2 regions of the Citrobacter sp. GW821-FHT02E08 genome follow, and region 1 is predicted to be linked to the other one. Evidence: predicted binding sites of a transcription regulator. Region 1 holds the regulator's gene; the other holds the start of a gene.
The links. Region 1 encodes ArgR, which controls arginine synthesis, uptake and breakdown. Its sites were predicted from a motif close to ANTGAATAAAAATACANT; they were not measured.
Positions count from the first base shown of each region.

Region 2: the regulator ArgR is predicted to act here: its motif matches at 9,722-9,739, upstream of argC (N-acetyl-gamma-glutamyl-phosphate reductase).

Region 1 is NZ_JBWKVL010000001.1:27,219-42,141, reverse strand. Features, by position in the region: gene degS (outer membrane-stress sensor serine endopeptidase DegS) at 1-458, shown strand, start outside; gene mdh (malate dehydrogenase) at 533-1,471, opposite strand; gene argR (transcriptional regulator ArgR) at 1,887-2,357, shown strand; gene yhcN (peroxide/acid stress response protein YhcN) at 2,736-2,999, shown strand; gene yhcN-B (DUF1471 family stress response protein YhcN-B) at 3,099-3,365, shown strand; gene AC07UY_RS00170 (barstar family protein) at 3,428-3,700, opposite strand; gene aaeB (p-hydroxybenzoic acid efflux pump subunit AaeB) at 3,825-5,792, opposite strand; gene aaeA (p-hydroxybenzoic acid efflux pump subunit AaeA) at 5,798-6,730, opposite strand; gene aaeX (p-hydroxybenzoic acid efflux pump operon protein AaeX) at 6,738-6,941, opposite strand; gene aaeR (HTH-type transcriptional activator AaeR) at 7,124-8,053, shown strand; gene tldD (metalloprotease TldD) at 8,134-9,579, opposite strand; gene yhdP (AsmA2 domain-containing protein YhdP) at 9,655-13,455, opposite strand; gene rng (ribonuclease G) at 13,585-14,923, opposite strand, start outside.
Region 2 is NZ_JBWKVL010000015.1:104,705-119,627, forward strand. Features, by position in the region: gene AC07UY_RS17850 (DMT family transporter) at 1-225, shown strand, start outside; gene gldA (bifunctional L-1,2-propanediol dehydrogenase/glycerol dehydrogenase) at 428-1,531, opposite strand; gene fsa (fructose-6-phosphate aldolase) at 1,544-2,206, opposite strand; gene AC07UY_RS17865 (helix-turn-helix transcriptional regulator) at 2,640-3,500, opposite strand; gene AC07UY_RS17870 (phosphoethanolamine transferase CptA) at 3,599-5,332, opposite strand; gene ppc (phosphoenolpyruvate carboxylase) at 5,527-8,178, opposite strand; gene argE (acetylornithine deacetylase) at 8,523-9,674, opposite strand; gene argC (N-acetyl-gamma-glutamyl-phosphate reductase) at 9,853-10,857, shown strand; gene argB (acetylglutamate kinase) at 10,865-11,641, shown strand; gene argH (argininosuccinate lyase) at 11,746-13,119, shown strand; partial or broken gene AC07UY_RS17900 (starvation-sensing protein rspA) at 13,605-13,700, shown strand; gene AC07UY_RS17905 (MFS transporter) at 13,913-14,923, shown strand, end outside.

The DNA.
Region 1 (14,923 bases):
CGCTTATCAACTCGCTGGGTGAGTTGATGGGTATTAACACCTTATCCTTTGATAAAAGTAATGACGGCGAAACGCCGGAAGGCATTGGTTTCGCCATTCCGTTCCAGCTGGCGACCAAAATTATGGATAAACTTATCCGTGATGGTCGTGTGATCCGTGGCTACATCGGTATTGGCGGCCGCGAAATCGCGCCAATGCATGCCCAGGGCGGTGGAATAGACCAAATTCAGGGAATCGTCGTCAATGAGGTCTCACCGGATGGCCCGGCGGCTCAGGCTGGCATTCAGGTCAATGACTTGATCATTTCGGTGAACAATAAGCCTGCCGTTTCCGCGCTGGAAACGATGGACCAGGTAGCTGAAATTCGCCCAGGCTCGGTGATCTCTGTGGTCGTCATGCGGGATGACAAGCAGTTGACGCTGCAGGTTACCATTCAGGAATATCCGGCAACCAACTGAGTATTTCCCGAAGCCAGAGACAAAAAAAACCGGAGTCGCAATGCTCCGGTTTTTTTTCACTGATGGCGGTTCGCTTACTTATTAACGAACTCTTCGCCCAGGGTGATATCTTTCTTCAGCGTATCCAGCATGCCTTCCATCGCATTCTGCTCAAAGGCACTCAGTTTGCCGATAGACTGACGCTCTTCCACACCATTTTTGCCCAGCAGCAGCGGTTGTGAGAAGAAACGCGCATACTGGCCGTCGCCTTCAACGTAAGCACATTCCACAACGCCTTTTTCGCCCTGCAGCGCGCGAACCAGAGACAGACCAAAACGTGCGGCAGCCTGACCCATAGACAGGGTTGCAGATCCGCCACCGGCTTTTGCTTCAACCACTTCAGTACCCGCGTTCTGGATACGTTTGGTCAGGGCAGCGGCCTCTTCCTCGGTGAAGCTAACGCCAGGGATTTGCGACAGCAGTGGCAGAATTGTCACACCAGAGTGTCCGCCAATCACCGGAACTTCAACTTCAGTCGGCAGCTTGCCTTTCAGTTCCGCAACAAAGGTGTTGGAGCGGATGATGTCCAGCGTGGTCACGCCAAACAGTTTGTTCTTGTCGTAAACACCTGCTTTCTTCAGGACTTCTGCAGCGATAGCGACAGTGGTGTTCACCGGGTTGGTGATAATACCCACGCACGCTTTCGGGCAGGTTTTCGCAATCTGCTGGACCAGGTTTTTCACGATACCGGCGTTAACGTTAAACAGGTCGGAACGATCCATACCCGGTTTACGCGCCACACCCGCAGAGATCAGAACCACATCCGCACCTTCCAGTGCCGGGGTTGCGTCTTCGCCACAGAAACCTTTGATCTTCACAGCAGTTGGGATATGGCTCAAGTCAGTGGCCACACCTGGAGTCACTGGAGCGATGTCGTACAGGGAGAGTTCTGAACCTGAAGGCAGTTGATTCTTTAACAATAATGCTAGCGCCTGACCGATACCGCCAGCTGCGCCGAGGACTGCAACTTTCATCCTAAACTCCTTATTATATTGATAAGCTAAGTGTTTAATGCTCCGCGGCGGCGACCTTAATTCACAAAATTAATGATTACAATACTCACGTGTCAAGAATGCGGAGTCACGCGAATTTGGCTTTTATGCATTTAATTTACGTAATCCAAAGCCACTGCAGCTGTAGAGCAACTTTTCCACAAGTGCGGACAATATACCCTACTCCCCCCTCAAAACAACATCAATTTGATAACATTTAATTTACTTTTAACCTTATTTGCGAGCCGTGACACAGGCATGTTTCTTGATAACGAAATTTGATAAAATTCCGCTCTTTCATAACATTATTTCAGCCTCGAACAAGGCAGACTGTTTGCATAAAAATTCATCTGTATGCACAATAATGTTGTTTCTACCGCCATATTACGGGTGACTTATGCGAAGCTCGGCAAAACAAGAAGAATTAGTAAAGGCGTTTAAAGCGCTGCTTAAAGAAGAAAAATTCAGCTCACAGGGTGAAATCGTCCTCGCGTTGCAGGATCAGGGCTTTGATAACATCAACCAGTCCAAAGTCTCACGCATGCTGACAAAGTTCGGCGCCGTGCGGACCCGCAACGCAAAAATGGAGATGGTGTACTGCCTCCCGGCAGAGTTGGGTGTCCCCACGACATCCAGCCCGTTAAAGAACCTGGTATTAGATATCGATTTCAATGACGCCGTTGTAGTGATCCATACCAGCCCAGGCGCTGCGCAACTGATCGCACGCCTGCTGGATTCACTGGGCAAAGCGGAAGGTATCCTCGGGACAATTGCGGGCGATGACACCATTTTCACAACCCCAGCTAATGGCTTCTCAGTGAAAGATCTGTACGAAGCGATTCTCGAACTGTTCGAACAAGAGCTGTAATCCCCTCTCCCCGCCGCCACACACGGCGGGGAAAATCCTGCCTTTCTCCCTGCTTTACGCGCATTTCCACTGCTTTTGATTTAACGAATAGTGCGTTTAATCGCTTAAACACATTCACGTGGTCAATGATAAAGCCAAATATCGCACATTTTGTTAAATTTTATATCTTTATGAATTTACTAGATTTAAATCGAAAACCTCGCCACCAGAAGCATTTTTAATTCCATGTGATTATAAAAAATAAATTTTTTAATACTTAATCACTAACTGAACCATTAGCAGGGTATTAATTAATCGCGTGACTAGTGTATACTTTATTTTGTGATGAGGGTCACGAAACAAAGGACCCCAATAAAAGAATTCGACGAGGTAAATATCATGAAAATCAAAACTACAGTTGCAACGTTAAGTATTCTCTCTGTTCTCTCATTCGGTGCATTTGCCGCAGATTCCATCAATGCCCAGCAGGCGCAAAACCGCGAAGCTATCGGTTCTGTTTCCGTCAGCGCGATCGGCTCTTCACCGATGGACATGCATGAAATGCTGAACAAAAAAGCGGAACAACAAGGCGCCTCAGCGTATCAGATCACCGAAGCACGTAGCGGTAGCCACTGGCACGCCACTGCTGAACTGTACAAATAAGGCTCGCCTGTCATCGCTAATGCAAACAATAACTCGCGGGAATATCGCATAAGAACGCCCTTCAAACCGCTGAGTTAACCGTATTGAGGAATGTAAACTATGAACACTAAATATCTTATCGCTTCACTCGGCCTGGCTTCAGTTCTCTCTTTCGGCGCAAACGCTGCCGTACACCAGGTCAATGCGCAAGAAGCACAAAATCTGCAATCCATGGGCAGTGTCTCTGTTTCTCAGATTGGCAGTTCTCCGATGGATATGCGTCAGGAGCTCGCCGCTAAAGCAGAAAAAGCAGGCGCCAGCAGCTATCGCGTGATTGAACTGAAAGAAGGGTCACAGTGGCACGCCACGGCAGAACTCTACAAATAAACCCTCGTCGTCTAGTCCGACGACTTGCCCCCGCCTGTCGGGGGCTTTTTTATACCTAAGGCTTAGAGCCGAACGTTAAAACGTAACTGTCCTTCCAGCTCTTCTTCTGCTTCATCGAACAGCAAAATCAGCGCCCCATAACGTCGGCGCTGCTTTTCAGGTAGATGAACAAACTCTATTTCCAGCGGCAACGGCAATACTTCGCCTATCACTATCTCCCACAGAGAATCCAGATCGCTGATCTGTTCTCTGGCAATACCAAACATCCGCGCAAACTCACGGTAAAAGTCACTCTGGTTTTCTATCTCATCAAAATCAAAGGTATAGATATTCATTGCCCGCCACCACCTCCGGTAAGCGCTTTCGCAACCCACCAAACTACCTACCACGACGATTCCTGCACATCGGTTAAGTATAGCCATAAAAAAACCGACGCTTTTGGCGTCGGCTTTTCCGTGTTTAGTTATCCGTGAGGGCATGCTGGTATTTATGCAACATGCCTGAGAGGCGTTTTACTGGTTCCGTGACCTGCGGTGGTGCTTCCCAGATGCGCAGTTTTTCCTGATAGATATCGAGTTCCTCAAGGAGTTGTCCGAAGTATCGCCGACGCTTGTCGTCGCTACTGGCGGAAATCACGCGATCGGCGGTGCGGCGAAGCTGACGGTGGAAAATAGAGAGATCGTCATTCACCGGAACCGGCGCGTCACGAAGACGTTGATGCGCAATGATCATCGTCAGCGCCAGACGGAATTTGGGCAAATCCCCAGGGAATTTGTTCATCAGCAAAAACAGCTGCTGATAGAGCGCCGGAAGATGGTTTTGCTTACGCCGTACCACATTGGTGGTCATGGCTGAGACGGCCGCCGAAACAAACTGATTCAGCAACACGCGACCGGTCCTGTCGCGGGAGTTATCCCGTACCAGCAATATCACGATAAACGCCAGCATACAGCCGACAATCTGCCCCAATGCGCTGTCCAGAAACTGGCTGAAATGGAAGGTCATGGGGTTGTCGAGCACAATGATGTTAATGGTGCTCGCCAGTGCCCCCATCGAACCCAGGCGGCGTTTCTGGACTTCGATTCCCAGAAAGAAGCCCAGTACCGCCAGACTAAGACAGAGCAGCAACATACTTTGTTGGGTGTTGGGGATGATCACCAGAAAATAGAGTAACCCCAACGGCAGCGCTGCCAGCGTCCCGTAGATAAAGTCGATCGCAACCATTCGCGGATTCGGCAATCGCATCGCCAGTGAGGTCACGACGGCAATCATCACCATCGCACCGCTACCAGACGTCCATCCCGTCCACAGCCAGAACAACGTCCCCAGCACACATGACAAGGTGGTGCGCCAGAAGTTGACCATCGCATGGTGACGCTCGGCAGACTCCACCTTCACCACGGGCTCACCCTGTAAAATCTCTTCTTCAGTCGCACTGATTTTCGTATTACCCACCACGCCGCGTTTCAATAACAGATACCGCGTTGCTGCCCCAGCCCAGGTGTACAGAGTGACAGGCGTTTCCCGCTCACCCGTCCAGGCGATCACGCGGCGCATGCGCTTGAGCTGTCGATGTACATCCTGCGCAGTTTCAACAGGGGTTTCAAACAACTCACGAAACGTATCGGTGATCAGCTCCGGACGCGTATTTTGAATCATGTAGGTTTCGCAGGATTGCGTAATCAGCGTCAGGGAGAGCGTATTCAGCGCCTTCAGACGTCGGTTAGCACGCCCCCAGCGCGAGGACTCCATGTTCAGATTGCTGCGCATGCCATCCAGTGCCGCAGTACGCCGCACAAGCGCACTCCAGGCCCGGTCCACTTCCTCACTGTCACCGTGTTTAATACACAGTTGCATCAGTTGATATTGCGCGATGAGCAGGTTATCCAGTTCAAGATCAACCTCTTGCTTCACCGATCGTGGAGAGAAAATCAGATCCGCGATGATGGCGCAGACGATACCAATCACAATCTCGCTACAGCGCTCAAGGGCGAACTGCGGCGTCAATAGCGGTTCCGTTTGAATGGTGATGACGATAATAAGTGCGGTATACCCCGAAAGCCCCCATGCATAGGAGTTTTCAAGGCGCACCAGAGAAGAGATCCAGGTGCAAAATCCCGCCCAGATACAGCACACCAGAATCATCAGCAGCGGTGCGCGAATCATGGTGATGATGATCGCCAGCGCGGCGATACAGCCGATAAAGGTTCCGATGATGCGCAACATACCGCGATAGCGGATGGCGCCAGAATACGGTTCGCCTCCGGCAGCAAACGCCGGACCCGCTGCAACAAGCGCCGCAGTCAGTACCGCCCAGCGCGGCGTTTCAAGCTGAAAGTGAAAGCCAACAAACAGAGCCAGCACAATCGCGCACGCCAGCTTTATCGCAAAGCGAACGTGTTGGCTGGCGATGGTGAACATCCCCATCATGATTAACCAAACTCGCGCAGACGATGCGCTAATTTGCGAAAGAAGGAGTCCTGACTTTCATCACGATCCTGCTGACCGGTAATCACGACCGTCGCCGTTGTACCTGCTGGCCACAGATTGTTCTGCTGGTCATCAAGACGGATCCGCACCGGAACACGCTGCGCCAGTCGCACCCATTCGAGGTTGGAATCAATCGTCGCCATGCCCTTCGCATCGCGGGTACTGCTGGCATTCGTGACCCCCGCCGCCACACTGTCCACACTTCCTTTTAATACCCGATTACTGCCCAGCGGCGTAATTTCCGCACGATAGCCCGGATGAACGCCCTCCAGCTTGGTTTCCTCCATATACGCCAGGACATAAAAAGAGTTCTGTTTCACCAGAGCAACTGCCGTGGAACCACGGGTAATAAACTCACCGGTATAGACGTTCAGGTTGGTTATCCAACCGTCTGCCGGTGCGCGAATCACGGTCCGTTCGAGATCTAATTTCGCCAGGTCACGGGTAGCCTGCGCTCTCGCGAGCTGGTGTAATACGGTTTGCAGAACGTTGTTGGCCTGATCGATCTCTTCACGAGACATCGCCTGAACGCCAAGACGGTTGCGGCGACCGGCCTCCAGGCGTTTTTCCTGCGACAACACCTGGTAATACGCCACATCGGCTTCGGCCTCTTCAAGCGCCTTTATATAGCGCGGCTGATCGATGGTGAACAGCACCTGATCCTTTTTCACCAGTTGGTTATCGCGAACATTAACATGGGTGATAAGTCCTGCCACATCTGGCGCAATGGCCACCACATCCGCGCTGAAACGCGCATCGCGCGTCCACGGTGACTCGGTGTAATAAACCCAGGCACGAAAAATGGCGATAAAAGCCAGGATGACCAGTACCAGCGTAATGGCCGTACGGGAGATTTTTCTTGTTAGTGTTTTCACTTCAGCCTCAAACAAACATGCGCGATATCAGATAAAAAAGGCAGCAATAGAGCGCGGTATTAAACAGAGCCGGATGCCATACGAAATCATAGATACCTGTCGGTACCAGCACCCGGCGCACCAGCCAGAAAATCGCCAGTGATAAAAGAAGTTCGAAAAATATCGGTGGGAAGGACAGCCCAAACACCACGATAACGGGAAACAGACTCATGTTGACCTTGATTGTAGAGAGAGTGCAGGCGATAGCGTTATTAGCCAATGTCACCGCAGAGAAGGGCAAGGAAAGCCAGGCGAGAGCGACACTGCTGTTATTTGAATAATAATATATTAGCGTAACTGTTATGCTGTTATCTATAATATGTGATCTAAATCACTTTTAAGCCAGAGTGAATAATGGAACGATTAAAACGGATGTCGGTGTTTGCCAAAGTGGTCGAATTTGGCTCCTTTACCGCCGCTGCCAGACAGCTACAAATGAGCGTCTCCTCCATTAGCCAGACCGTGGCAAAACTGGAAGATGAACTGCAGGTGAAGCTGCTGAACCGCAGTACTCGCAGCATTGGCCTTACCGAAGCCGGTAAAATTTACTACCAGGGCTGCCGCCGAATGTTGCATGAAGTCCAGGATGTGCATGAGCAGCTCTATGCGTTTAACAACACCCCTATCGGTACGTTGCGTATCGGTTGTTCTTCAACCATGGCGCAAAATGTCCTTGCCGGACTGACCGCCAGGATGCTGAAAGAATACCCCGGGCTCACGGTGAACCTGGTGACAGGTATTCCAGCCCCTGACCTGATTGCCGACGGTCTGGACGTTGTGATTCGGGTCGGCGCGTTGCAGGACTCGAGCCTGTTTTCTCGCCGTCTGGGAGCCATGCCGATGGTGGTCTGCGCCGCAAAAAGCTATCTCGCACAATTTGGCGTACCGGAAAAACCTGCCGATCTCAGCAACCACTCCTGGCTGGAATACAGCGTGCGACCGGATAACGAATTTGAGCTGATCGCCCCGGAAGGGATCTCCACCCGGCTAATCCCTCAGGGAAGATTCGTGACCAACGATCCTATGACGCTCAGCCGCTGGCTGACGGTAGGTGCCGGGATCGCCTACGTCCCGCTGATGTGGGTGATCAACGAGATCAATCGGGGAGAGCTTGAGATCTTACTGCCCCGTTATCAGTCGGATCCCCGTCCGGTCTACGCGTTGTACACCGAAAAAGACAAACTGCCCTTAAAAGTGCAGGTTGTAATCAACTATCTGACGGACTACTTTGTCGACGTGGCGAAGCTGTTTCAGGGGATGTACGGCAGAGGAAAGGAAAAGTAATAAAGGCCCGATAGCGCTGCGCGTATCGGGCCTGGAGCAAGAATCAAATTCACAGACCGGGTATATCCGGCCTCTGATAATCAGGCAGTGCCACCCACCGTCAGGTTATCCACCTTCAGCGTCGGCTGACCCACGCCAACCGGCAGGCTTTGCCCTTCCTTACCGCAGACGCCAACGCCGTTATCCAGTTTCAGGTCATTGCCGACCATCGAAATTTGCTGCATGGCTTCAATACCTGAGCCAATCAGCGTGGCGCCTTTGACCGGCTTCGTCACTTTTCCGTTTTCGATCAGATAGGCTTCTGAGGTCGAGAACACAAACTTACCGGAAGTGATGTCCACCTGGCCGCCGCCAAAGTTAGGCGCGTAGATCCCGAATTCAACCGATTCGATAATTTCCTGCGGTGTGGATTTTCCTGGCAACATGTAGGTGTTGGTCATACGCGGCATTGGCAGGTGCGCATAAGACTCACGACGCCCGTTCCCTGTCGGCGCAACGCCCATCAAACGCGCATTCAGTTTATCCTGCATGTACCCTTTCAGAATGCCGTTTTCAATCAATACGTTGTACTGGCCTGGCGTCCCTTCGTCATCGATGGCGACAGATCCACGACGGTCAACCATCGTGCCGTCGTCAACCACGGTACAAAGCTCAGAAGCCACCAGTTCACCCATATGGCCGCTGAACACTGACGTGCCACGACGGTTGAAATCGCCTTCCAGTCCGTGCCCTACCGCTTCGTGCAACAACACGCCCGGCCAGCCTGCGCCCAATACCACCGGCAGCGTTCCCGCAGGCGCAGCAACCGCAGAGAGATTCACCAGCGCCATACGTACCGCTTCTTTTGCCCACGCATCCGCGCGCACTTCGCCGTCCAGCGAGCCTAAGAAAAACTCATAGCCAAAACGACCGCCGCCGCCGCTGGCACCGCGCTCGCGTTTGCCGTCCTCTTCAACCTGTACGCTGACAGACAGGCGCACCAGCGGGCGAACATCTGCCGCCAGCGTACCGTCGGTCGCAGCAACCAGAATAAGCTCATAAACGCCGGTCAGGCTGGCAGTCACTTCCTGCACTCGTTTGTCGGCTTCACGCGCCACTTTGTCCACGCGACGCAGAATGTCCAGCTTCTCTTCACGGCTCATGCTCTGCAGCGGATCAGCGGAGGTATAAAGCGCCTGATGCTCCACGGCACCCAGCGTTTTCACTTTACCGTCCCCACTGTCCCGCACAATGGTACGCGCCGCGTGAGCACTTTGTTCAAGCGCCAGCAGGCTTATCTGATCCGCGTAAGCAAATCCGGTTTTTTCACCGCTGACCGCACGTACACCGACGCCCTGATCGATGTTGTAAGAACCATCTTTAATGATGCGGTCTTCTAAAACCCAGGATTCGTGATAGCTCGACTGAAAATAGAGATCGCCGTAATCAAGACGGCGTTCGGCCAGTTGGCCCAGAATAGCGAACAGATCCTGATGTTTCAGGCCATTCGCTGCTAGCAATTGTTCACTTACCAGGTTCAGACTCATCGTTTTGCTACTCGTTAGTTACTGCGGTAGAAGTTCTATTTACTGAGATTGGGGCAATTACTCGCCCCCGTCAAATCATTGCGGGCTTTCTTTACGCGCCTGGCGCAGGACTTCGTTAATCTGCGGTTTGTCTACCGGACCCGTGATGCGGTAGCGCAGAATCGACACTTTGCTCCACAACGGCCCCAGCACTTTACTGGCGGCAAACACTGCCGCGCCGACAATCGGGTTAACCGCAAACGCAGCCGCCACGCCCACTGTCGCGGAGATCTCCGGTGCCACAACCGCCTCCAGATTGAGCTCCCGGCGCACCAGATTCACCGACCCCTTCATGGCGATATCGGCCTCCAGGCCATCCACCAGCGTGTCGTCTGTATTCAGAACACCGTCTTTAATCCATGCCGTGCTGCGAATGGAATCGAAATAAAAACCTTCGTTAAAGGTATCACTGAAATCAAAACGCAGCTTACGTAACAGGGCATCAAAACTCAGCAAACGCAGCAATTGACCGGCATGACCGGTACTCAGCTCCGTGATCTCACCTTTGCCAAGATGCACTTTTAAAATTCCGTTAAGCGAGGATTCTTCGGGCTGCCACGGCGGGTTACGCCAGTGCAGATCGTAATCCACATTAAACGACGCATTACGAATCGGCGTTGAGAAACCAAAGAATCCCACAGCGGCGTCAATCTTGTTACCGCGCAACTTACCTTTGAACGATGTGCGTTCACGGCCAGGGATATTCACCCACTCGCCGTCTACCGTCAGTCGGGCAAAACCGGTATCCAGCAACCCATTAGACAGCGTCAGCGTGTCGCCTTTGATACCCACATCCCCGTCGATACGCCCGTATTTTTGTCCCCACATCCAGCACTCTTCACAACGCAGTTGTACGTCCGGCCAGCCACGGAAACTCACTCTGTCATTCGACGAGAACGGTGAGGGTGATGGCGCGCTTCCACTACTCTTCGCTACATTTGGGTTGTAATAGAGGTACTTAATATTTGCCAGCCATGGCGCGTTATTACGCATCGCCAGCGTGGCGTTGATCTCTCGCCCCTGTGCAGCAACCTGAGCGCCATTCGACGAGGGTTCTGAGACAATACTCAGGTTATTCCACTGCTGCCCGCCAAGAGACAGAGAAGGCGTACGCAGCGTAATACGCTGAGGGAAATTGGCATTGGCGCCGACATTATCTGCCGCACCTTTCTGGAACAACGCTAACCATTCTGCACCATCCATGGCCGGCAGGTTGAGTTCAACACCTTCTTTCTCCGGCAATTGCGGCGTTGTGTGGCTGTCGGTTGTCCAGATAGCACGGTCCAGCGTCAATTTGTGATTCAGCAGCCAGCGGGTATTAAAATGGTTTTTATTGCCTGCGCTGCCTGTCAGGTCGAAACTCTGCAAGTTACCCGTTGCTTTAATATTCACAGGCAACGGTTCACCGGATTGTTTATTTAACGGCGCGGGTAAGTGACTACTTACATTTCGCAGATCGCCTGTCATGTCGATGTTGTACGTCGCACCTGCGTGATACGGGAGATCGATCCCCACTTTGCCGTTCCACGCCATGCTGCCGTTTAACGCACCACTGACTTGCTCTGGCAGCACGCCCATGCGGGTTGGCTGCCAGTTGCCCTTGAGATTGACCGCAACCTGATAGGCTTTCGCGCCTTCGTTGGTAGAGAAGTCCACATTCAGCGGCTGATTAAACCAGTTCGCTGTCAGCGGTTCGCTCTTGAGATTGCCATTCACAAAACTAAATTTGCCAGTCAGATTTTTCAGCGTGCTGTCGAGCGGTTGAATGAACAAGCTGTTGTTGTTCAATGAAACATCGCCCTTCGCCGTCACCTGCTCGCCATCCAGCGGGATGTCGAGATGTAAGCGAGCATTCACATCACCGTCAATCTGGAGTTGTTCCAGCGTCGCGCCAAGAGAATCCTTCAGTGGCGTTTCGTCGAAATAAGGACCGACCGCTTTACCTGGCCCCTTGATATCCGCATCAATCAGCAGTTTTTCTTTGCTGTAGTCAGGGATATTCGCCGTCAAATTGCTGGCCCTGACGCCGCCCAGATTGACGCCATCGGTCTTCATCCACAGGCCATCGTTCAGGAAGTTGAGCTCAATATTGAGATCTGTCAGCGCGGGCCAGTCCGGCTGAAACGCAAATTTCGCATTACGCAGCGGCACCAGAACCTGGAACTGACCTTCATTATGTTTATACGGGAACAGACGTGGATTACCGCCATAGACCAGCGTGGCATTATCCGCCTGGCCACCCTGAATCGCGCCACTGAGATAATCGACCAGCGCAGTACCCATCAGGTTTTCCGGGAAGTAGCGCCAGGCCTGAGAACCGTCGTCCGTGCTGATGCCCGCCAGAATGCCTAGCCAGGGTTCATCGCCCGCTAGCTGCAGATAACGGAAACCGCCGCGCGCATGGACAGCTTTTGCCTTAACGTCAATATTTCGCCCGTCTAACTGAAAACCCTTATCGTTCTTCAGCCAGTTCAACGTCGCTACGCCGCGTTCAATTTCCAGTGGCGCGCGGAAGACGGTTTCATACGGCATTTTGGCCTGTTGCATCGAAGCCGTCAGCGCACCATTTTCAACGCTCCCCGACAGCGTACCGGAGAAATTCTCCGCACCGGGTAACAGTTTCCATTGTTTCCAGGCCAGATCATTCCATGAGGCCTGGAAGCGGGTTTTTTCAGTCGCCTGCAGGGGAATATCCAGCGCCAGGATATCAATCTTTCCGCTCGGCTGTGTGGCTTGCCAGATGTCGCCCAACGCAGGAGAGAGTTTTGTGACGACAGGGCGCAATCCGTCCATATCGGACAGTTCAAGGTTACTGGCGCGAATACGTAATTCATCACTACGTTTATTGTTCTGCCCGCCCACTTCCTGTTCCGGAACCCAGGCTAGGGTCAGCGCCCCACGCGGCCAGGGCTTGTTATCCAGCGTTATACTGGTATTCGGAATATAAAATTGCCAACCCGGTTGTGCGCGACTGATATGCGCGGTCAGATTGTCGACGGAAAGGGAGTGTGCATTATTGTCGCCCTTCCAGCTCGCTCCCCCCTGTTTAAGCCAGATATCGCCGCCGGAGACTTCGCCTTTGCTAAGCGTCATCCAACCTTCCAGGCTAAAACGTGCCGTCTGTAACGCCACATTGTCCTGCATCCATTTACCCAACCACGGCTTCACGTCGATGTCATCAGCCTGTAGCCATACCCGACCATTGTTCAGCAGCCCTTCATCGTCTCGCAGATCCATACGAACCTGCATTACGCCATGCTGTCCGGTGAGACTGGAGAGGCTAACCTGCCCTTCGGCGCGGTGTCTGTCTTTGCCGTTTAGCCAGGTAAGTTGCGGGATCGCGAGTTCAGCGCGCTGGCCTGAAAGGGTGAGAAAACTGATTTGGCTGTCGCGCAGATCGAAGTGATCAAACTGTCGCAGGAAGAGATCGCTAATGCGGTTGGTTTCAAACCCGTCACTGCTCTCGTTGCGTTGGATTGGCGTATTGGTGCGGATATTCAACTGCCAGAAGGTCAGGTCGCGAAACTGCCAGCGCATGTTCAGCAGACTTTGCCAGACATCCAGCGCCAGCGTGACGCGCTTTACGGAGAGTTCACCGCCATCTTTCAGGCTGGCGTGAATATCCTTCGCCTCGAGTGTGGGGCCGAAATTTTGCCAGCTGGCGTTCAGTTGGCTGGCTGAGACAGGGATCCCCGTCGCTGACTCAATCCGGGAAAGAATCGTTGGTCGCCAGCTGTCCAGATGGGGTAACGCAAGGCGCAGCCCACTGACCAGCAGCGCTGCGACGACAACGAGCGCGGCTCCAGTGAGCAATAAAATCCCCGGCAATCGCCTCACGCGTCTCTCCTTGTCTACCCAAAAATATGACTCACAAACCCACTTCTCCGGATGGCGGCGTGAACGCCTTATCCGGCCTACGCCTGGTTTGTAGGCCCGATAAGCGCAGCGCCATCGGGCACAGTCGTTTTACATCATGACCACGTCAAATTGCTCCTGGTTATAGAGCGGTTCAATTTGCACTTTGACCTGCTTACCGACGAAGATTTCCACTTCAGCCAACGCATGCGACTCCTCGCCTTTCAACGTCTCCGCAACGGAAGGAGAAGCATAGACCAGGAATCGGTCAGAGTCGTAAGCATGATGAACGCGGACAATTTCACGCATGATCTCATAGCAGACGGTTTCGACCGTTTTCACCGTACCGCGCCCGTGGCAAGTCGGACACTCATTGCATAGCACATGTTCCACACTTTCGCGCGTACGCTTGCGCGTCATCTCCACCAGCCCCAACTGCGAAAAGCCGTTGATGCTGGTCTTCACGCGATCTTTGCTGAGCGCCTGCTCCAGCGAATGCAGCACGCGGCGTCGGTGATCTTCATTATTCATGTCGATAAAATCGATAATGATAATCCCGCCCAGATTGCGCAATCTCAGCTGTCGGGCAATGGCCTGCGTCGCTTCAATGTTGGTATTGAAGATGGTGTCATCGAGGTTTCGATGCCCCACAAACGCGCCAGTATTAATATCAACGGTGGTCATGGCTTCAGTCTGATCGATAATCAGATAGCCGCCAGATTTCAGCTCAACTTTACGCTCCAGCGCCCGCTGGATCTCATTTTCGACATCAAAGAGATCAAAAATGGGCTGACGTCCGCTGTAGTGCTCCAGCTTACTGGTCATTTCTGGAATATATTCTGCGGTGAACTCCAGCAGCGCCTCGTAAGTCAGGCGGGAATCCACGCGGATCCGGTCGAGTTGCGCGTCGGCAAAATCGCGTAAAACACGCTGTGCCAGCGCCAGTTCGCCATACATCTGATAGCGGGTTTGCGGGCGCTTTTTGCGCTCCATGACTTTGGTCCAGACGCGTTTGAGATAGGCGGCATCTGATGCCAGATCCTCTTCGCATACCCCTTCCGCCGCCGTACGAATGATAAATCCGCCCTGCTCGTCGCAATAATCAGCGACCACATTTTTCAGGCGTTCACGTTCGGCTTCGCTTTCAATACGTTGAGAAACACCAACGTGTGATGCGCCAGGCATAAAGACGAGATAGCGGGAAGGCAGCGTAATGTCCGTGGTCAGGCGGGCGCCTTTCGTGCCGAGCGGATCTTTCACCACCTGCACCATCAGATCCTGCCCCTGACGAACCAGCTCAGAGATGTCACGTACGGTGAAGTTTTTTTGTTCCTCACCGGCCACGCACTCGGTGTGCGGCATAATGTCTGAAGCGTGAAGAAATGCGGCTTTATCCAGTCCAATATCTACAAAAGCCGCCTGCATACCCGGAAGTACACGACTCACACGA
Region 2 (14,923 bases), on a different contig from region 1:
GCCTGGAGTTTGTGGCTGTTTGTTCTGAGGAATCTGCCTGCCAGTATTGCCAGCTTAAGTACCCTGGCGGTTCCGGTTTGCGGCGTTCTGTTTTCCTGGTGGCTGCTCGGTGAGAATCCCGGCGTCGTGGAAGGCGGCGGCATTGTGCTGATCGTTCTGGCGCTGGCTATCGTCAGCTATAAAAAGCGTGAGGCGCAGGTACAAAAGGTTACGTCATCGTCGTGACGGCCATCTCTTCCTGGTAATTTGCAGTAAAAAGAACCTAAAAAAATGCCCGGACAATGCCTGACACCGTTCACTTAAGCCAATGAATGAGGGGAAACACCGGGATTTGGTTCCCGGAGGGACGCCAAACCCGGTGGTCGCCCCGGATATCTCGGTCTTAAACTAACGGTGTCAGGACAATGCCGGGAACCTCAGTCGGATTTTATTCCCATTCTTGCAGGAAACGCTGACCATACTGGTCGGCAACCAGCAGGGCGGCATAGACTTCATCCGGTGTCGCGCCGCCAGGCATGTTGTGAATCGTTTCGCCTTCTGCGCAAGAGGCTTCTGCAACCGTGCGCATTTTTGCCGGAATATCCTGTTTAATATCCAGTTGCGCCAGGGTGATAGGCAAACCGACGGAATGGCACAGCGCGGCAACGGTTTCGATCTCTTCGACCGGCGCATTTTCCAGAACCAGTTGTGTCAGCGTCCCGAAAGCGACTTTTTCACCGTGATAGTAGTGATGCGCGTCCGGAATCGCCGTCAGGCCGTTGTGTATGGCATGTGCTGCCGCCAGACCGCCGCTTTCAAAGCCCACGCCGCTCAGGTAGGTGTTGGCTTCAATGACGCGTTCCAGAGCCGGTGTCACCACATGCTGCTCAGCGGCCAGCATGGCTTTTTCACCTTCTTCGATCAGTGTGTTGTAGCACAGTTCGGCCAGCGCTAGCGCCGCCTGCGTGCATTTACCGCCTGCCATGGTGGTTGCGCCGCTACGTGAACAGGCACGGGCTTCAAACCAGGTCGCCAGCGCATCACCGATACCTGCAGCTAACAGTCGCGCAGGCGCGCCGGCAACGATTTTGGTATCAACAATGACCATATGCGGGTTTTGCGGCAACAACAGGTAACGGTCGAACTCACCCGCGTCAGTGTAGATAACGGAGAGCGCGCTGCACGGTGCGTCGGTTGAGGCAATGGTTGGCGCAATGGCTACCGGAATTCCCATAAAGTGGGCCAGCGCTTTTGCGGTGTCCAGCGTTTTACCGCCGCCGATACCCAGCACCGCGCCGCACTGCGCTTTTTCCGCCACGCCACGCAGGCGATCAATTTCATTTTGCGAACATTCGCCGCCAAATGACGCAATTTCCAGTACCAGTCCGGCATCTTTAAAGCTTTTTTCCAGGGCTGCCTGGGCAAAACCTAAGACAAATTTGTCGCCGACAACCAGCCAGCGTTCCGCCATCGGTTTGAGGTAGTCGCCAAGACGGGTGATGACATCAGCACCCTGGATGTATTTACCAGGTGATTGAATAATGCGATCCATACTCTATTTCCCTCACAGGTTGATATGACCAAATGCGTTTTTCCAGTCCTGCTCAAACTTCTCTATAGCCGACTCTACCGCAGGGGTATTCAGCATTTGTTGCGCTACATCTAATGGCAGGGTGATTGCTTCGCATCCTACCAGCATGCAATCCAGCGCCTGGCGCGGGGTTTTGAAGCTGGCGGCGAGCACCATGCTTTCTGGCGCGTGAAGTTCCAGCAAGGTTTGCAGTTCCTGTACCGTACGAATACCATCGCCACCTTGAGCATCAATGCGGTTCACATAGGGTGCGATATATTTCGCGCCAGCCAGCGCGGCAAGTAGCCCTTGCGCTGCGCTGTACACGGCGGTACCCAGCGTCGTGATGCCTTCTTTTTTCAGCTGTTTTATAGCGGCTAACCCTTCGGACGTGACCGGGATTTTCACCACGATCCCTGGAACCGCATCGCTCAGGCGTTTGGCCTCTTCCACCATGCCTTGCGCGTCGCGGCTCATTGTCTGGGCAAACAGCGTTCCTTCTTCACCAATGGCTTTTTGCAGCCGGGGCAGCACATCCCAGATAGACTCTTTGCTGGCTGCCACGATGCTGGGGTTCGTCGTCACCCCAGCGATCGGAAAGAGACGCGCCAGACGTTTAACTTCCGCCACGTTGGCGGTATCCAGATACAGTTCCATCATTTGTCCTTTTACAGTTCCAGTTCGTGTTGCTGCGGGCTGGCAATCGTCTCGGCAGAGGCTGCGTTAACCAGCGGGTGGCGGAATGATTGGGTATTGCCTCTCCCCATAACCGTTTTCTGGTTACAGGATAAAAGAGTTGTATCAGGCTACGCTATGTGACAAATCTGCCAAAAACTGGACAAATGTAATGTAAGTATCAAAATGCGATATGCTTCACAAGTCGCCATATTGCAGATGTCATTCTTGTTTTGATATTACAAAAATCCAGTAAATAACATTTTTATCCACTGTCTTCGTCACGTTGGATTACCTGTTGTTTGCTACAACAACATGATGGGCATGGGGGGAGTTGGTGCAGATCCTGAGAAAGACTCGTTAATCGTTTAGTGGAAGTGGATATCAGCCAGGCATTAGCCGCAGCATACCCACATCATTCTGGATTAACGTCCTTCTCGGTGAGTTGGCTGTGGTATTGCCGACGATACTCTGACGGTGAACGCTCCGTATTTTTACGAAACAGACGACAGAAATAGTTGCTGTCGACAAACCCGCAGGTGTGGGCCACTTCTTTGACTTTAAGATCGTAACCTTTGAGCAGTGTCTTCGCATGCTCCAGCCGTGTGTGGTTCAGGTATTCGTTAAAGCCAATAGCGCCGGTTTTTTGAAACAGGTGCGAGAGGTAGTTTGGCGAGATGTAGAAGGCCTGGGCGACTGATTCCCGGGTGAGCGGTGTGGCGTAGTGTTCATCAATATAATCGCGAATAGCTTCGAACAGCGCGTGGCTTCGTGATGCGGTTTGGATCTGACTGCCGAGCAGGTCGCGGCAATGGCTCAGCAGACTGGCCACGATCAGTCTGGCGGTCTGCTGTTCCTGCGGCTGCATTTGCATTTCATTCAGCGTTTGCAGCAAGAAAGAGCCAATGCGGGGGCCACGGCGCGCCACATTCTGTGTGGCCAGATTTTGGTAGTGTTTTCCGTCCCAGTGAACCACGCTAAAACCTAACTGCTGCTTGCCAAACAGAATACTGAGCGTGGTGACGGGCGCTCTCCATTGCGGAAAGTTCCAGCCGCCAGCCGGGACGTACAAAACGTCTCCTGGCGTCAGTGCAGCAGGAGTTCCAGAGATCCCTGCATCGGCGAACTCACCGTCCAGCACAATCTCCAGGCGCGGAAAATCAACCCGATAAGCAAGCTCAGGGATCGGACCGTTGGCCGTAGCGAAATAAATCTGACGTAGCGCCGTGGGACCATTAATGAGACGAGAAAGAAGGTGGCTGACGTCGTGATACATGATGTTCCCTTACCTGGCGCTGACAGGGCAACATTAACTGGCATCATAAAAAAAGGCCACTCTAAAAAGAGTGACCTTCAATCGAACGATGACGTCTGTTACTGATTTGCGACCTGATCCCCATACGGGAGGGTGTCGTAATCTATCAGCGCGTTTTTCTTGTAGGGATTACCAATCCAGCGCGTCACTTCTTTAAATTGCGGGCTGGTGATGGAACGCGTTGGGTCATAACCATCGTAGGTTAATCCTGCTAAGTCAGACCAGGTGTGAATAAACTCGGAGCTGCTGTACTTACGGTCGACATCCTGTGAGAGATCACGCGGATGCGCAGCCTGCCATTTTTCCGACGTCCACAACAGGAAGGGGACGGTATACATATGGCGCGTTGGATTTTCTTCGTTACGCCCCTGTGTTTTATGCGGCGGCGTGTCGTACACCTCTTCGCCGTGATCAGAGAAGTAGAGCAGGAAGCCGTTCGGATCGGTTGCTTTGTAGTCATTAATCAGACTGGCAATCACGTGATCGTTGTACAGATTGGCATTGTCGTAATCGTTATACGACTCCAGCTCATCGTCGCTCAGCCCGGCAGGGACGTGGTCGGTCTTACCATCAAACGTGCCCTGGTTTTCCGGGTAACGAAATTTGTACCTAATGTGCGTACCCAGCAGGTGAACGATAATGAATTTCTTCGGTGCCGGGTCGGCTAACACTTCTTTAAACGGTGTCAGCACGTTGGTGTCATATTCGCGTGCACTTTGAGTGCGTTGCTGGTTCATATAGAACTGCTTGTCGGTCTGTTTTGAGAACACGGTCAGCATGGTGTTACGGGCGGTCATTGTCTGTTGGTTGGTGATCCAGAAGGTCTTATAACCTGCCTGTTTCATCATGTTCATCAGTGACGGCTTCGACAGATACAGATCGGGCTCCTGTTCATTGGCGAAAGTCAGTGCCTGTTGCAGGATCTCAATCGTGTATGGCCGTGAGGTCACTACGTTAGTGAAGACGCTCAACTTAGGGTCTGAGTTGCGCAGGGCGTCCAGTTCCGGCGTGGTTTTACGCGGGTAGCCGTACAAACTCATGCGACCACGTTGGGTGGACTCGCCAATCACCAGGACAAGTGTGCGCGGAGCATCACCGGAATTGTCTTTAAAGTTCTCCAGCGGCGGCAGCGCGTGGTTCTGGCTCAACAGATTGTTTAGCGCGGTCAGCTGGCGCTGATACTCAGAATAGCCAATAACAAATTGCCACGGGGCCGCAGGTTCCATGCGCGAGTACAGGACATTTAGCGTCTTTTCATACGGTGCGCCGTTAACTGCTGACTTGACCACGAACGGGTTCAGAAAAAGGCCGTACAGCAGAGCAAAGGAGACGAACCAACGCCAGCGTCCCGGAATATAAATGGGGCGAAGACGTGTCCACAGCAGCACCGCTACAGCGGTATAGGCTATCGCAATGACAATGATTTTCAGACTGAAATACTGACCCAGAAACTCGCTGGCTTCGTTGGCATTGGTTTCAAACATCACGAACAGGACGCTTTGTGAAAACTCCTGACCGTAAATGACGTAATAACAGAGCGTTGCCAGTGATGCTGCCCACAGTACGATACCTACCACGGCGGCAATAACACGCGTCCGGCTGGGAAACAGCAAAATCGGGATCAGCCAGAGCGAACTGTACAGCAACGAGTCACGTAGCCCGTTTGTGCCGCTGAACCCGGTAATGCAGATAATCGCTTGCAGTAACGTTGAGAAAAAACAGAAATAGAGAAGTGCCCAGCCCAGAGCTTTCCAGCTGAATGCTGGCTTAGGCTGGAAATTTAAGGATTGCATAGAGTAAGCCTGTCTTTAATAGTGGCGCCAAACGTAGCACCCAAACCTTAAGAAAATCTGAACCATCAAGATGAATAATAAATATCCACTCAGTGAATGAAATGCAGACAGAATAGAATGAATCTATGGAGACTATAACATCAGTTTGAAATGCCCGCCCTGGACTATGTCACAGGGCGGTTTACTGGGGGGAATTAACCGGTATTACGCATGCCGGCAGCCACGCCAGCGATGGTGACCATCAGCGCTTGTTCAACGCGTGGATCAGGTTCTTTGCCTTGTTCTTCCGCCAGGCGCGAACGGTGTAACAACTCTGCCTGCAGGACGTTCAGCGGGTCAGTGTAGACGTTTCTTAACTGGATAGACTCGGCAATCCACGGCAGATCAGCCATTAAATGGGCGTCGTTGGCGATCGCCAGCACCACCTTGATGTCTTCCTCCTGCAGATGGCGCAACTCTGCACCCAGCGGCCACAGCTCTTTTTTGACCAGACGCTGGTCGTAGTATTCTGCCAGCCACAGGTCCGCTTTTGAGAACACCATTTCCAGCATCGCAAGACGTGTGGAGAAGAACGGCCAGTCACGACACATGGTTTCCAGTTCGCTCTGCTTGCCATCTTCGACCACTTTTTGCAGTGCGGTACCAGCACCTAACCAGGCCGGGAGCATCAGGCGGTTTTGCGTCCAGGCAAAGATCCACGGGATGGCGCGCAGTGATTCAACGCCCCCGGTGGGTCGACGTTTTGCCGGACGCGAGCCAAGCGGCAACTTAGCCAGTTCCTGTTCTGGCGTTGCCGAGCGGAAATACGGCACAAAGTCTTTGTTTTCACGTACGTAGCCGCGATACATATCGCAAGAGATGACAGACAGCTCATCCATAATATGACGCCAGTCTTCTTTCGGCTCTGGCGGCGGCAACAGGTTAGCCTCCAGAATCGCGCTGGTGTACAACGACAGGCTGCTAATGGTCACTTCCGGCAGACCGTATTTGAAGCGGATCATCTCGCCTTGTTCGGTGACGCGCAGTCCGCCTTTCAGACTGCCTGGCGGTTGGGAGAGGAGTGCGGCATGAGCCGGGGCACCGCCGCGACCAATGGAGCCACCGCGCCCGTGGAACAGTGTCAGTTCAATGCCTGCTTTTTCACAGGTTTTGATCAGAGCGTCCTGCGCCTGATACTGCGCCCAGGATGCGGCCATCACACCGGCATCTTTCGCGGAGTCAGAGTAGCCGATCATGACCATCTGCTTGCCCTGGATAAGCCCGCGATACCAGTCGATATTCAACAGCTGCGTCATCACGCTATCGGCATTGTTCAGGTCATCCAGCGTTTCGAACAGTGGCGCGACAGGCATGGCAAAGCCAATACCGGCTTCTTTCAACAGCAGATGAACGGCCAGTACGTCAGACGGTGTTTTTGCCATCGATATGACGTAAGCGGCAATAGAACCGAGAGGCGCTTCGGCGATGACCTGACAGGTATCAAGCACTTCGCGGGTTTCATTGCTGGGTTCCCAGTTACGTGGCAGCAGCGGACGTTTGGAATTCAGTTCGCGGATCAGGAAGGCCTGCTTGTCGGCTTCTGACCAGTTTTCATAATCGCCAAGACCGAGGTAACGGGTCAGTTCGCCCAGCGCTTCAGTATGACGGGTGCTCTCCTGACGGATATCAATGCGGACCAGCGGTACGCCAAAGCATTTTACGCGGCGAAGGGTGTCGAGCAGTTCGCCGTTGGCGATGATGCCCATGCCACATGCCTGAAGTGACTGATAACAGGCGTACAGAGGCTCCCATAGCTGTTCGTTTTGGGTCAGTAGACCTGCCGGTTTCGGCAGCTTCTCACCTTTCAGACGTGCTTCCAGCCAGGCCTGAGTTGCCATCAGGCGCGCGCGCAGGTTTTTCATCAGATAGCGGTAAGGCTCCGATGCACCTTCTTCGCCGACCATCGCTAACAGTTCCGGCGTGGCATCGACCATGGACAGTTCGGAAATTAAAAATTGAATGTCTTTCAGGAAGAGGTCGGTGGCTTTCCAGCGGCTTAGCAGCATCACATGGCGGGTAATATCTGCCGTTACGTTCGGGTTGCCGTCACGGTCACCGCCCATCCAGGAGGTAAAACGGACGGGAACGAAATCAACGGGCAGCGTGTAACCCAGATTCTCTTCGAGCTGTTCGTTCAGCTCACGCAGGTAGTTAGGTACCCCCTGCCACAGACTGTTTTCTACAACGGCAAAGCCCCATTTGGCTTCATCCACCGGGCTTGGGCGTAGCTTGCGGATCTCATCGGTATGCCAGGACTGGGCGATCAACTGACGCAAACGGCGCATCAGTTGATGACGTTCGTAATCGACGATGTCTTTGTTATCAAGCTGCTTCAGGCAGGTGTTAACTTCACCCATTTTATGGATCAGCGTGCGGCGAGTGATCTCTGTCGGGTGGGCGGTGAGCACCAGTTCCAGGGACAAGGACTCCACGGCCTTTCTGATGGTGGCATCGTCGAGATCGGGTTGGTTTTTTAGTTTACGCAGGGTGCGGGCGATCACTTCCGGGTTGCTGGCAGCTTCGCCATGCGGCGAAATACTGTGGTATTGCTCAGCGGTATTGGCCAGATTCAGAAATTGACTGAACGCACGGGCAACCGGCAAAAGCTCGTCGTTAGACAGATTCTGTAACGTAGTGAGCAATTCCTGGCGGTCGGCTTCATTGCCAGCGCGAGAAGATTTCGACAGCTTACGGATTGTTTCTACGCGATCAAGAATGCTCTCTCCCAACGCATCTTTGATGGTTTCTCCCAGCACTTTGCCGAGCATACTGACATTACTACGCAACGCGGAATATTGTTCGTTCATATGACCCCAGACACCCCATCTTTAATTTGATTGCCCTGTATCTTTCACGCCGCAGCGGTGTTGGCTGCGCTCGCCCATCGGGGTCACTGGCTTATGTCAGTTCCCTGAGATGTGCTGGTGCGCGGCCTTGCTGCAATATGGAATCTTTCGGACATTGTTCTTTGTCGTCTTTTATAAAGCCACGTAAAAGACGTGACGTCAATTGCTGCGAAATCGGTTCAGCAAACGAATAAATGGCGGCAATTTACGTTATTTAATTCAGCAAGAATCAGATAAGTATTGCTTATGAAAATGTAAAAATATCGCCTCGCGTATTCCCTTCGGATGGGCGAGGCGAGGGATCGTTAGTGCCAGCAGAAGTGATGTATCACTTGAGTGATTAATTCACGAGTTGGCTTAATGAAGCGTGTTTCCAGATATTCATCCGGCTGATGGGCCTGGTTAATGGAACCCGGTCCAAGCACCAGCGTTGGGCATAGCGTCTGGATAAACGGCGCTTCGGTGCAGTAGTTCACCACGTCTGTTTTCGTCCCCAGCAGCTTTTCGACCACTTCAACCAGTTGATGGTTGGGCGGACACTCATAGCCTGGGATGGGCGGGTGCAATTCTGACACCGTCAGGCGACCCGGCCAGCGTTCGCTCACTGGCGCCAGAGCATCATTGAGCAGGCCGTTAAGATCATTCAGCGTCATGCCTGGCAGCGGGCGGATATCCATATGCAGTTCGCAACAGGCGCAAATGCGGTTCGCCGCATCACCGCCATGAATATGACCCAGATTTAACGTCGGGTACGGGACGGTAAACGCTTCGTAGTGATAACGTTCTTTCAGGTCGTCGCGCAGTTGCATGATGTGGCCAATAGCGTCATGCATCAGTTCAATCGCATTAACGCCACGCGCCGGATCGCTGGAGTGTCCCGACTGACCCAGAATACGTATCGCGTTTGAAATATGGCCTTTGTGGGCGCGTATCGGTTGCAGCGATGTCGGTTCGCCAATAATCGCGCAGTCCGGGCGCAGAGAGGAGGTCTCCGCAAAATAGCGCGCGCCCGCCATGCTGGTTTCTTCATCGGCGGTCGCCAGAATGTAGAGCGGTTTCTTCAGCTTTGTCACATCCACGTCGCGCAGGGCATCGAGAATAAACGCGAAGAAACCTTTCATGTCAGCCGTGCCCAGACCGTAGAGCTTATTGTCGTGTTCGGTCAGCGTGAAAGGGTCGCGCGTCCAGCGTCCATCATCAAACGGTACTGTGTCGGTATGCCCGGCCAGCAACAGACCACCCGCACCTTGTCCAATACTTGCGAGCATATTGAATTTATGACGGGTTCCGGGGACGGGCTGAACGTCAACCTGAAAGCCCAAATCCTTAAACCATTCAGCCAGCAGAGTGATTAAAGACGCATTGCTTTGATCCAGTGCTTCTTCGGTTGCGCTAATCGATGGTGTGGCAATCAGAGCGCGGTAAATCTCGATAAATGGCGGTAAATCGTTTTTCATTGTTGACACACCTTAGGTCATGATAGTATCAATATTCATGCAGTATTTGTGAATAAAAATACAATAACGTTAAGCGTAATAAAACCCACCAAGTGTAAGGTGAGGTGAAAAACCTTAACCCGGTGAGGAAGATTCCCGTCTTCCCGATCACATAGACGTAAGAAGGTGAACAGCCCCGATGTTGAATACGCTGATTGTGGGTGCCAGTGGTTACGCTGGCGCAGAGCTTGTGACCTATGTAAATCGCCATCCTGATATGACCATAACCGCTTTGACCGTCTCAGCGCAAAGCAATGATGCAGGAAAATTAATCTCTGATTTACATCCGCAGTTAAAGGGCATTGTCGATTTGGCGTTGCAGCCGATGTCTGATATTAGCGAGTTTAGCGCAGGGGTGGATGTGGTGTTCCTCGCCACTGCCCATGAGGTGAGCCACGATCTCGCGCCGCAATTTCTGGCGGCAGGCTGTGTGGTGTTCGACCTCTCCGGTGCGTTCCGCGTTAATGATGGCGCCTTCTACGAGACATATTATGGTTTTACGCATCAGCACCCTGAACTGCTGGAGCAGGCGGTGTACGGTCTGGCTGAGTGGAACGCCGATAAACTGAAAGAGGCAAACCTGATTGCCGTACCGGGGTGTTATCCCACGGCAGCGCAGCTTTCGCTGAAACCACTGATTGATGCCGATCTGCTGGAACTCTCCCAGTGGCCGGTGATCAACGCCACCAGTGGCGTGAGCGGAGCCGGGCGCAAGGCTGCAATCTCGAATAGCTTCTGCGAAGTGAGCCTGCAACCGTACGGCGTGTTTACTCACCGCCATCAGCCGGAAATCGCAACGCATCTGGGGGCAGACGTGATCTTCACGCCGCATCTGGGTAACTTCCCACGGGGCATTCTGGAAACCATTACCTGCCGCCTGAAACCGGGTGTCACGCAGGCTCAGGTAGGGAAGGTATTGCAGCAGGCGTATGGCGATAAACCGCTGGTACGTCTGTATGACAAAGGCGTTCCGGCGCTGAAAAACGTGGTTGGGTTACCGTTCTGCGATATCGGATTCGCAGTACAGGGCGAGCACCTGATTGTTGTGGCAACCGAAGACAACTTATTGAAAGGCGCAGCGGCGCAGGCCATGCAGTGCGCTAACATTCGTTTTGGCTTTGCCGAAACGCAGTCTCTTATTTAAGGGTGCAATGATGAATCCATTGATTATCAAGCTGGGCGGCGTATTACTTGATAGCGAAGAGGCGCTGGAGCGTCTGTTTACCGCGCTGGTGAACTATCGTGAGTCGCATCAGCGTCCGCTGGTCATTGTGCATGGCGGCGGCTGTGTGGTGGATGAGCTGATGAAAGGGCTCAACCTGCCGGTGAAAAAGAAAAACGGCCTGCGTGTGACGCCTGCCGACCAGATCGACATCATTACCGGTGCGCTGGCGGGGACGGCAAACAAAACCCTGCTGGCGTGGGCGAAGAAACATCATATTGCCTCTGTGGGTCTTTATCTTGGCGACGGTGACAGCGTAAAAGTGACTCAGCTCGACGAAGCGTTAGGCCATGTTGGACTGGCGCAGCCGGGTTCGCCTGTGCTGATTAACACCCTGCTGGAAAGTGGTTTTCTGCCGGTGGTTAGCTCAATCGGTGTGACCGAAGAAGGCGAGTTGATGAACGTCAACGCCGATCAGGCGGCGACAGCGCTGGCGGCAACGCTCGGTGCGGATCTCATTCTGCTCTCCGATGTGAGCGGAATTCTCGACGGGAAAGGCCAGCGTATTGCCGAGATGACCGCCGACAAAGCGGAACAACTGATTGAACAGGGCATCATTACTGATGGCATGATTGTGAAGGTAAATGCGGCTCTGGATGCGGCGCGTACGCTGGGCCGTCCGGTGGATATCGCCTCCTGGCGTCATGCGGAACAACTCCCGGCGCTGTTTAATGGTACGCCTATCGGTACGCGTATTCTGGCGTAAGATTCTGTGCCGGATGGCGCTTCGCTTATCCGGCCTACGTGGGCTTGTAGGCCCGGTAAGCGCAGTGCCACCGGGCAAAAATTTGATTATTAAGGAAATTTGTTATGGCACTTTGGGGTGGGCGTTTTACACAGGCAGCGGATCAACGGTTCAAACAGTTCAACGACTCTTTGCGCTTCGACTATCGCCTGGCGGAGCAGGATATCGTCGGCTCTGTGGCCTGGTCCAAAGCGCTGGTAACCGTTGGCGTGTTGACCGCAGACGAGCAGTTGCAGCTTGAAGAAGCACTGAACAATTTGCTGGAAGAGGTACGTCTTGACCCGCAGCAGATCCTGCAAAGCGATGCCGAAGATATTCATAGCTGGGTCGAAGGTAAGCTTATCGACAAGGTCGGCCAGTTAGGCAAAAAGCTGCATACCGGACGTAGCCGCAACGATCAGGTCGCGACCGATCTGAAGCTGTGGTGCAAAGATACCGTCGCGGAGCTGCTGAACGCTACCCGTCAACTGCAAAGTGCGCTGGTGGAAACCGCGCAAAATAACCAGGACGCGGTGATGCCGGGTTATACCCATCTTCAACGCGCGCAGCCAGTCACGTTTGCCCACTGGTGCCTGGCTTACGTTGAAATGCTGGCCCGCGATGAGAGCCGCTTGCAGGATGCGCTTAAGCGTCTGGACGTCAGCCCATTAGGTTGCGGCGCGCTGGCGGGTACTGCTTATGAGATTGACCGTGAACAGCTGGCCGGTTGGCTGGGCTTTGCATCGGCAACCCGTAATAGCCTGGACAGCGTTTCCGATCGTGACCATGTCCTTGAACTGCTGTCCGACGCATCTATCGGGATGGTCCACCTGTCACGCTTCGCAGAAGATCTGATTTTCTTTAATACCGGCGAAGCGGGCTTTGTTGAGCTTTCCGATCGCGTGACTTCCGGCTCTTCTCTGATGCCGCAGAAGAAAAACCCGGATGCGCTGGAACTGATCCGCGGCAAATGTGGCCGTGTGCAGGGCGCACTGACCGGCATGATGATGACGCTGAAAGGTCTGCCACTGGCGTATAACAAAGATATGCAGGAAGACAAAGAGGGGCTGTTCGACGCGCTCGACACCTGGCTGGATTGTCTGCATATGGCGGCGCTGGTGCTGGATGGCATTCAGGTGAAGCGTCCTCGCTGCCAGGAAGCAGCGCAGCAGGGTTATGCCAACGCGACGGAACTGGCGGATTATCTGGTCGCCAAAGGCGTACCGTTCCGTGAAGCGCATCATATTGTGGGCGAAACGGTGGTCGAAGCGATTCGTCAGGGTAAGCCGCTGGAAGCGTTGTCGCTGAATGATTTGCAGAAGTTCAGTGCGGTGATTGGCGATGATGTCTATCCGATCCTGTCGCTGCAATCCTGTCTGGATAAACGGGCGGCAAAAGGAGGCGTTTCGCCGCAGCAGGTTGCTCAGGCGATCGACTACGCGAAAGCGCGCCTGAGTTAACGATTTCTACTCACACTCTCCGGAATACGGGAGAGTGTGAGTTTTCTGTCATATCTGAAATCTCTGCCATTCACGATACTCCTCAATCTTAACCATCCACCATCAGATTAGATAATTAAATCATTATTTGGCATGTCATCACCCTTTCTTTATTACTTCATCTGCTAATGGTTTTTCATCTCTTTTATTGCCGTATGAATTATCAAACTTAAAGTGTTTTAATAAAGGGAGTTATGAATTTTATTGTTGCGGCAGTATTAAGTGGTGTCTATTGGTGATGGCTTGTTGGTAATAACGAAAACCTGTAACGTGTTATTTTAATGATTACTTAGAATAGGGTTAGAGATTCACTTACTATTATTTCTATTATCGGATAGGTCATTTTTTATGTGATCAGTCTTCTGTTTTCAATTTTTTAATCTTGTATGGTAGTAGGTTAAAAGCATAGCATTTTAAGTGCTTATTTACATTTCAGGAAATAAACAATGAAAATTGTAGGCGCTGAAGTTTTTATGACTTGTCCGGGGCGTAATTTTATCACGCTCAATATGACGACTGATGATGGAGGCGTTGGGCCAGGTCTCTCATTTGGCGAAAAGAGAGCAGCAAAACCCCCGCATAAGCCCACATGTTTACCGGTAGCACGTCTGGAAGACGGTACGCTATGGAATGGGTAATTCTTTAAAACACAACGAATAACAACCTCCTCATCCTCACTATTGTTATTGGTTCAGTGTGTAAATCATATTCAAAATAGTAATTGCATTTATTAATCCGCCCGGAGGAACTAAAAATGGATGTTGAAGTATCAGTTGATGCAATTAAAAATAAACCAAAACGAATTAACAATATCCAGACGGTAACATTAGTTTTATTATTCATGGCTGGAATAGTTAATTTCTTAGATCGCTCTTCTCTGAGCGTAGCAGGTGAAGCTATTCGTGGTGAGTTGGGATTATCGGCTACAGAATTTGGTGTGCTACTTTCTGCATTTTCACTTTCTTATGGGTTTTCACAGCTTCCCTCGGGCATTTTGCTCGATCGCTTTGGTCCAAGAATTGTATTGGGTGCTGGCTTAATTTTCTGGTCGTTAATGCAAGTATTAACCGGCATGGTTAACTCATTTAGCCATTTTATCATCATGCGTATTGGTCTTGGCATCGGTGAAGCCCCTTTTATGCCTGCGGGTGTGAAATCCATTACGGACTGGTATGCGCAAAAAGAGCGAGGGACTGCGCTAGGAATTTTTAACTCCTCCACGGTTATCGGCCAGGCTATTGCACCTCCTGCACTGGTTCTTATGCAAATTGCATGGGGGTGGAGAACCATGTTCGTCATTATTGGTGTCGCGGGGATTTTGGTTGGCCTCTGCTGGTATGCCTGGTATCGCAATCGTGCGCAGTTCGTTTTGATGGATGTTGAGCGGGCCTGGCTGTCTGTACCTGCTAAGCCTCGACCTAAACTGCATTTTAGAGAATGGCTGGCGCTTTTCAGGCACCGTACCACCTGGGGGATGATTCTTGGATTCTCAGGCGTCAACTATACAGGCTGGCTCTATATTGCCTGGTTGCCGGGGTATTTACAGGCAGAGCAAGGATTTAGTTTAGCGAAGACGGGCTGGGTGGCAGCCATCCCTTTTCTTGCTGCTGCGGTGGGAATGTGGGTAAACGGGATTGCCGTAGACCGATTAGCTAAACATGGATATGACCTTACGAAAACGCGTAAAACGGCAATTGTTGTAGGTCTGATAATGTCAGCGCTGGGGACTCTGCTGGTTGTTCAATCTTCTACGCCTGCGCAGGCT